2 linked regions of the Prochlorococcus marinus str. MIT 0917 genome follow. The protein of the gene in region 2 interacts with the protein of the main gene of each other region in a pairwise test. Links are inferred from orthologs where the notes say so. Each region holds a gene or a part of one and is shown on either strand. Other genes may lie near its edges. The genes, in order: O5637_RS00135 and sfsA.

Region 1 (6,305 bases), 1.6 Mb from region 2 along the record:
ACCTGTAATCGTTAGATTTAGTAATCAGCTTGCTCAAAACGAAGTCATTTTTAAGGCACTCTCAAATTTGAAAGAGAATGGAAACATAAAGGATGAAACACAAATCAGAATAATTGAGACAGAACTAATAACGATGAAAAATAAAGGAATTGGTCTAGAAGCCAATGAAAAAGCACTATTTAATTCTCGCAGTGAGCGATTAGCTAAATTATCAACTACTTTTAGTAATAATGTATTAGATGCGACTAAGAATTGGAGTCTTTTATTAAAAAACAAGTCAGAAGTCGAGGGTCTTCCTGAAAGAACACTTGAGACATTGGCTCTAGCGGCAAAGGAGTCTGGCGACAAAGATCAAGAAGGCAATGATCCATCGGCATCAAATGGGCCATGGAGAGTTGGCTTAGATATGCCTAGGTACATTCCTTTTCAAACTTTTGCAAAAGATAGACGTCTCAGAGAGAAAGTTTATAGAGCCTTTGTAAGCAGAGCTAGCGATGGAAAGATTAGTAACAAAAAAATAATTGAAGAAATTTTAGATCTCAGAAACAAACAGGCAAAACTATTGGGATATAAAAACTGGTGTGAAATTAGTTTAGCCACAAAGATGGCGGATAATGAAAATGCTGTTGAGATGTTACTCGAAGAATTACGATTGGCGGCAATGCCTCATGCTGAGAAAGAAGTTATACATCTTCGTGAGTGTGCTATAAGAAATGGAGAAAACGAAGATTTTGAGCTATCTCCATGGGATGTAAGTTTTTGGGCTGAAATTCTACGCAAAGAGAAATACGATCTTGACCAAGAGAAACTCAGGCCATGGTTTCCTTTAGATCAAGTTCTTAATGGTCTATTCAATTTGTGCAAAAGACTTTTTGAAATTGACATTGAAGAAGCAAGTAATACAGCTCCTTTATGGCATAAAGATGTCCGTTTCTTCAATGTCAAAAATTTAGATGGCCAGAAAATTGCTTCTTTCTATCTAGATGCCTTCAGTCGTCCTGCGACAAAAAGAGGAGGTGCCTGGATGGATGAATGTTTGTGCCGAAATCAAAAGACGAAAGATGATATTGTTCTCCCAGTAGCCTATTTAGTCTGCAATCAAACAACTCCTATTGCGGACAAACCCAGTCTGATGAGTTTCGAAGAAGTAGAAACTCTCTTCCATGAATTTGGTCATGGACTACAACATATGTTGACAATTGTAAATTACCCTCAAGCAGCCGGTATTAATAACGTTGAATGGGATGCTGTCGAATTAGCAAGCCAATTTATGGAAAATTGGTGCTTAGAGGATCAAACAATTTCTGATATAGCAATACATTGGAAAACGAAAGAGCCATTACCAGAATCGGAAATAAATAAATTGAGGCTAAGCAGAACATTTAATTCTGGGCTTGCGACTTTAAGGCAAATACATTTTGCTCTTACTGATCTAAAACTCCATAGTCAATGGAATAAAGATTTAAAAATTTCCCCAGATGAGTTACGACGAGAAATCGCAAAAAACACGACAGTGATGGATCCTATTCCAGAAGATCAATTTCTCTGTGCCTTCAGTCATATTTTTGCTGGTGGCTATGCAGCGGGATACTACTCTTATAAATGGGCTGAGGTACTCAGTGCTGATGCCTTTGCCGCATTTGAAGAAGCAGGTCTTGCCAATCAGGATGAAGTTCGAAAGATTGGTAAAAAATATCGCGATTCAATTCTTAGTCTTGGCGGTAGTCGTTCACCCAATAAGGTTTTCAAACAATTTAGAGGAAGACATCCCTCTACTGATGCCCTTATAAGACATAGTGGACTTAATTAGCTACAGTTAAAAATCTTCTTGGCCAAAATATCTAGAGACCTAGAATTTGTTATCAATTCTTTATGTGTCAACACAGGTAAGTGATAAGAATCACCAACAGAAAGTTTTGCTTGCCAGCCTGGGAATGACATCAAATCCCATTTTGTGAAAAAGCTAGTACATTGAACCTTTTTTAAAGAAGTCAAGTCATTATTTAATTGAGATAATAAACTACTTCCTCTTTTCATCTCAGCGATACCTGGCATCAAAAATGAAGGGATCATTTGAGCTGTGTAAGTACCAAAATGAGGCGTACCAATACTAAAAAAACGTTTAGTTCTTAAAAAGCCATCATAATTTTGCAACCAAAACCTGCTAATTAACCCACCCATTGAAAAACCAACAATATCAATTTCGATTTCAGGACCCACCAATTCTTCAATCTTAGAATCAAGATCTCGAGCTAAACGCTTAAGAGAGGTTTTCCCATATTTGTGTGGCAAATGTGGTCTATACAATTCATAATCATCTTCGTTTATTTTTTTAATTAATTTTTCAAATAATTTAGGATTGTTCCACAAACCATGAACAAGAAAAATTGGTCTTTTATTTATATTCAATTAATTAATAGGAAATAAGAAATTCCTTTTTTTTTCGATTAGAACACTTCCAGAAAATCCATCTATTGGTGGCGAGCATTTTGTCAGCAGAATATGAATTGGAACTGGACCATATAGAGACTCAAGAAGATTCAAAATTTGATCGCTAAAATATTCAATCGTTAAGCATTTGATTTCATATGAAAGTTTTTTAACTGCTTTAATTGCTTCGCTATAGTCTATCGATTTATTTAATTGATCAAGCTTGGAAGACTCATCCAAATCCAACCAAAAACTGATATCAAGAAGAAAGCTTTGACCATGTATTCGCTCACTTTCTAAAACACCTACATGTGCCCATAAATTTATATCTTTTATATGAATTGGGCTTAAATTATTAAATTGACTCATAATGGTAGATCAACATGAGAAAAACTTCTATCTCCAGAAGCGAAATCCCTAACAAGATCACCATCACCTCTGAGATAATAGCGATAGGTAACTAAGCCTTCCAATCCAACTGGTCCTCTTGGAGGAAGAGTCTGAGTGCTTATACCAACTTCAGCTCCAAACCCATATCGGAAACCATCAGCAAAACGAGTAGAGCAATTATGGTAAACACCTGCACTATCAATCGAACTTAAAAACTTTTCAGCAACCACCTTGTCATCAGTAACTATCGCCTCCGTATGACGAGAGCTGTATTTACGAATATGTTCAATAGCTTCGCCTACATTACGAACAATTTTTATTGAAAGAATTAAATCAAGATATTCCGTAGACCAATCTGCCTCATCAGCCTTGTTTTTTACCCCTAAAGCTTGACTCTTTGCATCTCCCTTAAGAGTAACTCCTGCACTAGAAAAAATTGGCAACCCTTTTTTCAAAAACATCTCGGCAACATCTTGGTGAAGTAATAATGTCTCAATGGCATTACAAGCGGCAGGATATTGAATCTTGCTATCTAAAGCTATGCTAATAGCTTTATCAATATCTACAGAGTCATCTACATATAAATGACAAATTCCATCAGCATGCCCTAAGACAGGGATACGTGTATTTTCTTGAATAAATTGGACTAACTCATTACTACCTCTAGGTATTATCAAATTCACAAACCGATCTAAACGAAGTAAGCCTAAGCTTTCTTGACGTGTAGTGAGCAAAGACAACGCACCTGAACCCACGCTTGATTGGCTTAACCCCTTATCAAGCGAATCCATTATTGCTTGGTTTGTGGCTTTTGCTTCACTTCCTCCTTTTAATAAAGCTCCATTACCAGAACGAACAGCAAGAGATGCTATTTGTATTAATGCATCTGGTCTTGATTCAAATATCACTCCTAAGACTCCTAATGGAACCGTCACCCTCTCAAGAATAAGGTTTTCATCCAATTCCCTATGAAGTTGTCTATTACCTATTGGATCTGCAAGATTTGAAACTTTTAGAACCCCGTCAATGCACCCTTTGAGTTTACTTTTAGTTAACTGAAGTCTTGATAAAAGTGATTTATTCAACCCTTCTTTTTCTGATCTTTCAAGATCTTGAATATTTGCTTTCAATATCTTATCGGCATTATCATTCAAAGCATTTGCCATTTTAGTCAAAGCCTCACACCTTTGTTCATTAGTGGATTGACCAAGTAAGATAGAAGATTCTTTTGCGCTCGCTGCTACTTTTATTAGCTGAGGCGTAGGATCAGGAACTGAAAAGTTTGTACTCATTTGCTTAGATCAACTATTTAATTAAAGATAATTTTTCACTATCTTTAAAATATTCCTTTAATGGCGAATCAAGCAATAAAAAAAGATAAAAATCTATCTAACTGAGAATTTTTTAATTAAGTCATTTTTATCCAATTATTCATTTAATTAATATCTAAAATAGAGTTGGAGCTGACTTTGCCAATTCCCATTCTTATCAAATGAGCCTAGTAAACCTACGTTGGGATTCATTTGAAAAGTAATATTCCCTTTCGGTGGAATATCTTGTCTGTTAGGAGCAGCCTGAACTGAGAAATTAATTTTATCGTTCAGGTCAACACCTATTTCTGTCACCCATGCCTGTTGACCTGGAAAATTCGTATCTTCCTGATCAGTACTTGAAGAACTGCTATCACTACTATCATCCTCTGAATCTGCTCCATTTATATATGCAGGATACAAAGAAATTTGAAGTCTATCACTTAAAAAACCATTGATATTGCCTTGAAGATACGAAGCAAAAGATCTATTCAAAAAGCTAGCAAGCACATCACCATTACCTCCACTACTTATTAGATTTGCAAGAGAATTACCTCCTATAAGTCCTAGCAACTCGCTTCTTCCCAAAGATGGAGTACTTCTCAATTGAAAATTTTCACTAATACGATCTGCAGGCCCAGAGGCCGTCACTTCGACATTTACGAAACGAGATCCTCCAATACCAAATGATGCCATACCATTAGAGGAAAAATTGCTAACGTCTCTAACATTATCTGGAACACGACTTTTCAAAGTCACGTCAACATATGGAACCAAGCCCATAGACGGAACGAATACGGCTACATTAGGTTCACTTTGATCTAGATTAAAAGTAGTCGTAAAGAGATTAACGTAGCCACTAACAAGTTTAATAACTCCACTAACATCAAGTGTCTCGTCAAAAGCACCATTTAAGAGAAGGAATCCATTTGTTTCGAAGCTTGCCAAAGGTTGAGCAACCAATCGTAATGAAGGACCCAATACGAGCTTTAAATTATCAAAGAGTATTGTTTCAAACCCACTAGGCAAACCTGCACTGACCATTCGACTTGCAGGTGCATCTTCATCTTGAATAAACAAAACCAGGGGTTCCCTACGGTTCCAGTTTTGTTCTGGTAATCTATGAATTATTTTGACCTTAGAATGGTCCGATTTTTTAGATGTAGTCTGATCTGAATTATTAGCTCTTTTAGCAAAAATCGAACCTTCTGAAATAAAGACTTCACCTGCTAATTGAGGTTTCAAAATAGATCCCTTAACGACAATGTTAGATGAGGCGCTGACGTCAGTGAATGCTGTTTTAATACGTGTTTTTTCTATAGAAAGAGCCAATGGCTCACTTTCACTTAATTGTGAATCAAATAAAGATATTCCACCTTGACTTTTAATGATACCTGCTGCTCCTATATTCGCTTTGAGATTACGGACTTCAAGTCGATTGAAATCAAAAACTATTGTGCTATTCAAATTATTAATTTCTTTATCTTGAAAAAGTAGCTCACTGTTTTTTAAAACAAAAAAACCATTCGCAAGCGGTTTTGCAGGAGTTCCCCTAATCAACAAACTTAGATCAGCTGTCCCAGAGGTCCAAGATACATTCCCTTTCGTTAGCCCAGTCAAAAACGCCAACCCATCTCCATGACTTTCAACCTTTATATCAATAGGGTAGGAACTAATTAATGGGTAGGTTCCACCTAAATTAACAGAATTTGCCGAAGTTTTATCCCTTAGAGCGATATCAAACTCTAGATAATTATCTTTAAGTAAAATATTTCCATTATCTAAAATAATATTTCTGTTATAAATCACTGTATCTTTAATAATTAAATCCGCTGTAACTCTTGGGGTAAAATTACCTAAACTATAATTGCCCTTTAAACCAAAATACCCATTAATTGCCGAAGGTATTGGCGCAAATAAAGATAATAATGAAAAATTCAGATTAAGCAAAGAGAAATCTCCAAAACCTGAAGCTAGATTTCCATTAAAAGTTGCGTTAAAAGGTTTTATTTCATTAGAATTAATACTCTTCAATTTGTTTGTCCAAACCTTACCAAAGGCTTTAGCTTCTAAATTTAAATTAGATAGGTTTCGGCCACTTAATTTAATATCAGCATTAATATTGCCATTAAGATCATAAGGATTAATAATGTTCTGGTTATTTATTTTAGAGAT
Region 2 (6,198 bases):
CACCAATAACAACCATAAGGTCAAGAGGTTCATCAACTAGAGAAAACATTGCTCCTTGTCTTTCCTCAGTGGCATCACAAATAGTATTGAAAGCTAGAAAATGTTCATTTAATTCAGCTGGACCGTATTGTTTTAGCATCGTTTTTTCGAACAATTTACCTATCTCTTCGGTTTCACTTTTAAGCATTGTTGTCTGATTCGCGACCCCAATTCTTTTCAAATCCTTATCGGGATCAAAACCAGCAGAAGATGCTTTAGCAAAACGCTTTAAGAATTCCTCTCTATTTCCATTACCAAGAATATATTCAGCTACATAATTGGCTTCATCCAAGTCAAATACAACAAGATAAGTTCCCGCGAAAGAACTAGTCGCAAGGGTTTCTTCATGCTTGTATTTCCCATGAATAATGGAAGTAAATGTATGTTTTTTATGCTTTTCAACTGTATGCCAAACTTTTGAAACCCATGGACAAGTGGTATCAATAATATGACAGCCTCTATCGTGAAGCATTTTCATATCTTGAACAGTTGCACCAAACGCAGGAAGAATTACAACATCTCCATCTTTTACGCCTGAAAAATCTTTGATTCCTTTCTCCTCAGTAATAAAAAGTACATCCATTTTCCTAAGCTGATCATTAACGGAAGGATTATGAATAATTTCATTAGTAATCCATATCTTTTCATTCGGATAATGCTTTCTAGTCTCATAAGCCATTGCTACAGCCCTTTCTACTCCCCAACAAAAACCAAAAGCCTCTGCAATTTTAACTTTGAGTCGACCATGCTCTAATTCATTTCCATTATCTCTGATTGATCCTATTAGTCCACTTTGATAAGCCTCTGCCAAGGCCTGAGCTCGTTTATTGGCAGAGCCAAATCCTCTCCTGTTATATCTATCTGATTTATGAAGAGTTTGCTTGAATGCTTGAGTATCCATTTCAATTAAAAGGTTATAAACAAATTGATAGGATTCCCATCACTATTAAACCACACTAAAAAAGCCCGGAATATATCCGGGCTTTTTTAGATTTAATGTAAGACAATTAAACAAGGTAACTAACTAGAAGCAAAGTCAGGATAAGCCTCCATTCCATGCTCACCGATATCAAGACCTTGGGTCTCTTCTGCTTCGCTAACTCTGATGCCACCGAAGAAGCCACCAATAACTTGCCAAGCAATCCAGCATGTAACAACAGTCCAGATACCATAAGCAGCAGCACCTAATGCTTGAATTAAGAATTGGTTAATGCCTCCTCCATTGAGAAGACCAATTCCCGCAGCACCTGGGTCCATGCCATCAACGCCCCAAAGGCCGATAACGACAGTTCCCCAAACACCACAAACACCGTGAACTGAGAATGCACCAACTGGATCATCAATACCTGCAGAATCTAAAGCAGCTACTGCAACTACAACGATTAATCCACCCGCTGCGCCAGCAAGCCAAGATCCAGCAAAAGTCATATTCCCACAACCAGCAGTAATACTTACTAATCCAGCAAGTATTCCGTTGATGATCATGGTTAGATCAGGTTTACCAGAGGTAATGGTAGATAAAACTGTAGCTGCGATTGCGCCACCAGCTGCTGCCAATGTTGTTGTTACGGCAACATAAGCAACATATTGATCCATTGCCAATTCGGAGCCAGGATTAAATCCATACCAACCAATCCAAAGAATTAGCGCTCCTAAAGTTGCAATAGCCATATTGTGACCAGGCATAGCTTGAGCTTTTCCATCTACAAATTTGCCAATACGTGGTCCAAGTAGCATTGCCCCAACGAGACCTGCCCATCCGCCAACAGAGTGGACGATAGATGAACCAGCAAAATCAATAAAGCCCAGTTCAGAAAGCCATCCTCCATTCCACTGCCAGCTACCAGCAATTGGGTAGATGAAAGCAGTTAAAACTATAGAGAAAACGACAAATTCACCAAATTTGACTCTCTCAGCAACTAATCCAGAAACGATAGTTGCAGCAGTACCAGCGAAAGCAGATTGGAAAAGGAAATCAACTGCTGGAACTAGACAACCTGTATCACCAGCAGCTGCACACTCTAAGGCACCGGAAGGATCAGGATCAACAAATAAGCCTTGAAAATAAAGCCATCCATCAATTACTGAACCGCCATACATTAGAGAATATCCAATTACCCAATAGGCCGTAACCGCAAGAGCAAAAACAAATAAGTTTTTAGCTAATATGTTTACCGCATTTTTTTGGCGACACATACCAGCTTCAACCATTGCAAATCCAGCGTTCATAAAAATAACGAGGATTGTTGCTATGAATAACCAAAGGTTATCTGCCAAGAATGCAGCAGCTTGAGGTCCAGTTAAATCAGAAAGTGCAACCTCAGCTCTTGCAGAGAAAGTGAATACACCTAATCCTAAAAGTGCCAATGGGACAGAGGCTAGCCATGCCCAAGATTGACTTCTTCTAAAACCTTTAATGCTTCTTAGAAGAAGCATTGGCCCGTTCAAAAGACTTGCGTCTTGAAGACGAGAAGTACTTCGCCTTGGAGGCGATTGCAAAGCAGTGGTCATAAATGATGCTTACTTCGAAAAAAAGAAATGGATAGTTAATCCAAAATTTATACAATTAATAATATGAATGCAACTGATACTTAAAAGATGTAGGTGTTGATACAAAAAAAGACTTTGGCACTACAGATATGTCCTTATTTACACATTTTTCATATGAATTGATTAGATTTTCAAATCGATATAAATCTCAAAGTTAAAAATCAAAATAAAAAACTAGTTCAACTAGCCAAAATAGATATACATAACTATTTTTTTCTAGAAAACTTTTTTTTGCGACATCTTAAAGGGTTTAATACCTTCCCAAGTTATATGGTCTACAAAGAAACCAAATGCACATGGAATAACTTCTACTCCCTTAGATATTGCCTCTCTAAATAATTTTCCATACAAGTGATCTGCCAAATCACAAGGGGCAAAAATTTCCATATCACTTCTACTAATACAGGGAATCAATACTGCTCTTGAATTGGTACAAATACTCATTAACTCCTTCAAATGTTTTTGACCTCTTGTAGTTACCGTATCCGGGAACAAAGCCAATGTTTTTTCACACCAAGTTGTATTTTTAACCTCTATATAAATATTTCTACTATCTGAATTTCCTTTTTCTGGTCTCAGTAATAAATCAATTCGGCTTTTACCTTCTAAACCATATTTAACTTCGGGCTTGATATTTGCAATTAAACCCAATTGCTTCTGTAAACCATTCGCCTCAACCAAATTCCTAATCAATTTATTAGGTAAAGATGTATTGATACCAACCCAGCACCTCCGCAACTCATTATGACTGGGCACCTCAGCTTGCTCCCAAGACCAATCTAATTTACGTTTAGGCGAAGGACAGTACTTAAGTCTGACTCGACCACCAGGCCACAAGACCCCTTTCATTGGTCCTGTATTCGCACAATGAGCGGTAACAATTTGACCATCAGCCAACTCAACATCAGCCAAAAACCTCTTGTATCTCTTAATTAAGATTCCCTCTACAAGAGGTGGAAACTTAATAATGGTTTTCCCAATCTCAATCACTTAAATAACATCAAATTAATACAAGAACTACAAAATATTCTAAGAAAATGAAAGCTCTTTTTTTTCAAATCTAACATGACGAAAACAATCAAAGAAATTGCTTTCGTCGTAAGTTTAGGAACTTTATTAAGCAAATTTGGAGGGATGGCAAGGCAATTAGTTATTGCTGGTGCTTTTGGAATTAGTGCTGCATATGATGCATATAATTATGCTTATATTATACCTGGATTTTTCTTAGTTCTTTTAGGAGGCATTAATGGACCATTACATAACTCAATGGTTACACTATTAGCAGACAAGAACAAAGTTGATAGTAGATTATTTATAACTTCAATCAATACTATTTTATCGATAATACTATTAATAATAAGTTTATTTGTTTTCTTTTCATCCGACTTGTTGATTAATTTAGTTGGACCAAGTTTAACTACTGAGATCAAAGAGATAGCATCTTCTCAATTAAAAATAATGTCTCCAATTATATTCTTATCTGGACTAATAGGCCTAGGTTTTGGATCTCTAAATGCAAAGAAAGAATTTTTCATCCCTTCTATAGCTCCATTACTTTCAAGTCTAATAATTATAATTGCTGTATCAAACTTTTGGATCAACAAAGAAACCTCAGCTGATATATATAAATTAAATTTAGGTGGAGGAGTTATTCTTGCAAAGGCTACATTTATAGGGTCTCTATCTCAATATTTAATCCAAATACCTTTTCTAATTAAGAAAGGAATATTTACTATAAATTTCTCAATCCAAACACAATATTCAGAACTAAAAAGAGCCTGGAAAATGATTGCCCCTGCGTCACTTTCTTCAGGAATGATGCAAATCAATGTTCTTACTGATCTATTCTTTGCATCAAAAATAGTTGGAGCTGCAGCTGCACTAAGTTACGCAAACTTCTTAGTTCAAGCGCCTCTTGGAATAATATCAAATGCTATTTTAATTCCATTATTACCCGTTTTTGTAAGCTTAAGAGCTCGAGAAAATCATTTAAAATTGATCAAAAAAATCCATCAAGGATTAATCATTTCCTCTTCTTCGATGGTATTTTTAGGTTCAATATTCATTTCACTGTCTGCTCCAATAGTAATACTAATCTATGGCAGAGGTTCATTTAATCAAAATGCTATAGATGTTGTAAGCAAACTATTGATTGCATATGGAATAGGTATGCCTTTTTATCTATTAAGAGATCTATTAGTTAGAGTATTTTATGGTATTGAAGATTCAAAAACACCATTTAAAATATCTACTATAGCAATATTGTTAAATTTATTCTTTGACTGGTATCTAATAGGAGGAACTAGTCCATGGGGTGAACTATCTCCAATCAACTTAGGAGTCAATGGGTTAGTATATTCAACTACTTTTGTTAATTTATTTGCTTGTATACTTTTACTATTAAAATTAAACAATAAACTAGAAAACCTGAAACTGTTAAAAATAGTATCTCAAAACCTTAGAATAATTTTAATTGGTTTAATTTCTGGTATTAGCTCATTTTTTATTTTTAAATTAATATCTTTACCCTATAATTTCTTTAATGTATTATTTAAAATAATAACGTCATCTGGAATTAGTCTTGTTATATTCTATTATCTAGCAATTATTCTTAAAATTGATGATATTGATATTTTAAATAAGTTTTTAAAAGAGAAATTCATTCGTCTTTAAGAAAAACATCTTTTTCTGATCTAACTTTAAGTGGGATTTCTAAACAGTTCATTTCATCAGTTTTCACTCCACTGACTGAGAGAATTCTTGCTTCAATACCAAACTCTTGAAAAGCTATTTCCATCTCTTTCATTAATTCCTTTTCAACCTGTGCATCAGCATCAGCAACTTTGCCTATAAGTCTTTCTCCTAAGCGACCAATTCGCTGCCTTACAACCTCTCTAGCATTTGTCACCTGAATGATTAGCAAGAATAACAAAGCAATTGATTAAATCTTATCTGCAATAGGGTTCTAAAATCTCCTCAAGGTCAAAAAATTGATTTGGTGGAATTAATTTTGATAATGGCAATCTAGTTTTACCCCCACCAAGTTTTACTTGAATGCCTTCAAGACCTTTGCTAGCTGCAACATTTGCACCTTGATCAAAGTAAGCCTGACATTCAATAGCTAAGTCCTTTGCAAGGCCTGCATCGCCTAGATAAAGGTTCCAATTTCCAACTTGAATAAATAATCTGTCAGCTATTGACACCACTAGCTCATTAATTTGTGATGAATCGATAGAAGTGGACATGAAAAAATTTTTTTCTATTATTAATGACCTTAGATTGAGATGGTTTCTATATAAATAATGATTTTTCAAGGGATAGATACAAACATATTTCCCTATTCTTTGGGAGTCAATCTGATATTGTTTTTTTATGCGCCTGTAGCTCAGCGGATTAGAGCATCTGACTACGGATCAGAGGGTCGGGAGTTCGAATCTCTCCAGGCGCGTTTAAAAAATTTGTAAATCCATATATAACCAGAAAATAAGAGAAGGTTTTTTCTCATTAGACTAAACATATGCCTAATATCACATCAAAATAAAGAATAAAGTGACTATCAAATCTTCCTTGATGGAATGTGATCCAAGTATTGCGAAATTAATAAATAAT

Evidence for each region.
Region 1: the proteins of sfsA (region 2) and O5637_RS00135 interact in binary tests that used the Escherichia coli proteins (3 or more experiments, as listed by UniProt). The link is inferred for Prochlorococcus marinus str. MIT 0917 from one-to-one orthologs.

What each region holds. Positions count from the first base shown.
Region 1 is NZ_CP114784.1:25,105-31,409, reverse strand. The notes cover bases 1,955-4,882. They hold O5637_RS00135 (glutamate-5-semialdehyde dehydrogenase), read right to left. Parts: upstream 4,113-4,882; coding sequence 2,796-4,112; downstream 1,955-2,795. Other genes in these bases: O5637_RS00130 (translocation/assembly module TamB), read right to left, coding at 4,260-4,882; O5637_RS00140 (dihydroneopterin aldolase), read right to left, coding at 2,410-2,799; O5637_RS00145 (esterase/lipase family protein), read right to left, coding at 1,955-2,409. In the rest of the region: O5637_RS00150 (M3 family metallopeptidase), read left to right, coding at 1-1,810; more of O5637_RS00145, read right to left, coding at 1,807-1,954; more of O5637_RS00130, read right to left, coding at 4,883-6,305. UniProt on the Escherichia coli protein: Catalyzes the NADPH-dependent reduction of L-glutamate 5-phosphate into L-glutamate 5-semialdehyde and phosphate. The product spontaneously undergoes cyclization to form 1-pyrroline-5-carboxylate.
Region 2 is NZ_CP114784.1:1,654,129-1,660,326, reverse strand. What follows is about bases 1,693-4,513. They hold sfsA (DNA/RNA nuclease SfsA), read right to left. Parts: upstream 3,580-4,513; coding sequence 2,806-3,579; downstream 1,693-2,805. Other genes in these bases: murJ (murein biosynthesis integral membrane protein MurJ), read left to right, coding at 3,655-4,513; O5637_RS09220 (ammonium transporter), read right to left, coding at 1,693-2,550. Also shown: O5637_RS09225 (4-hydroxy-3-methylbut-2-enyl diphosphate reductase), read right to left, coding at 1-940; more of O5637_RS09220, read right to left, coding at 1,060-1,692; more of murJ, read left to right, coding at 4,514-5,262; O5637_RS09205 (hypothetical protein), read right to left, coding at 5,249-5,497; O5637_RS09200 (DUF3181 family protein), read right to left, coding at 5,538-5,834; glyA (serine hydroxymethyltransferase), read left to right, coding at 6,160-6,198. UniProt on the Escherichia coli protein: Binds to DNA non-specifically. Could be a regulatory factor involved in maltose metabolism.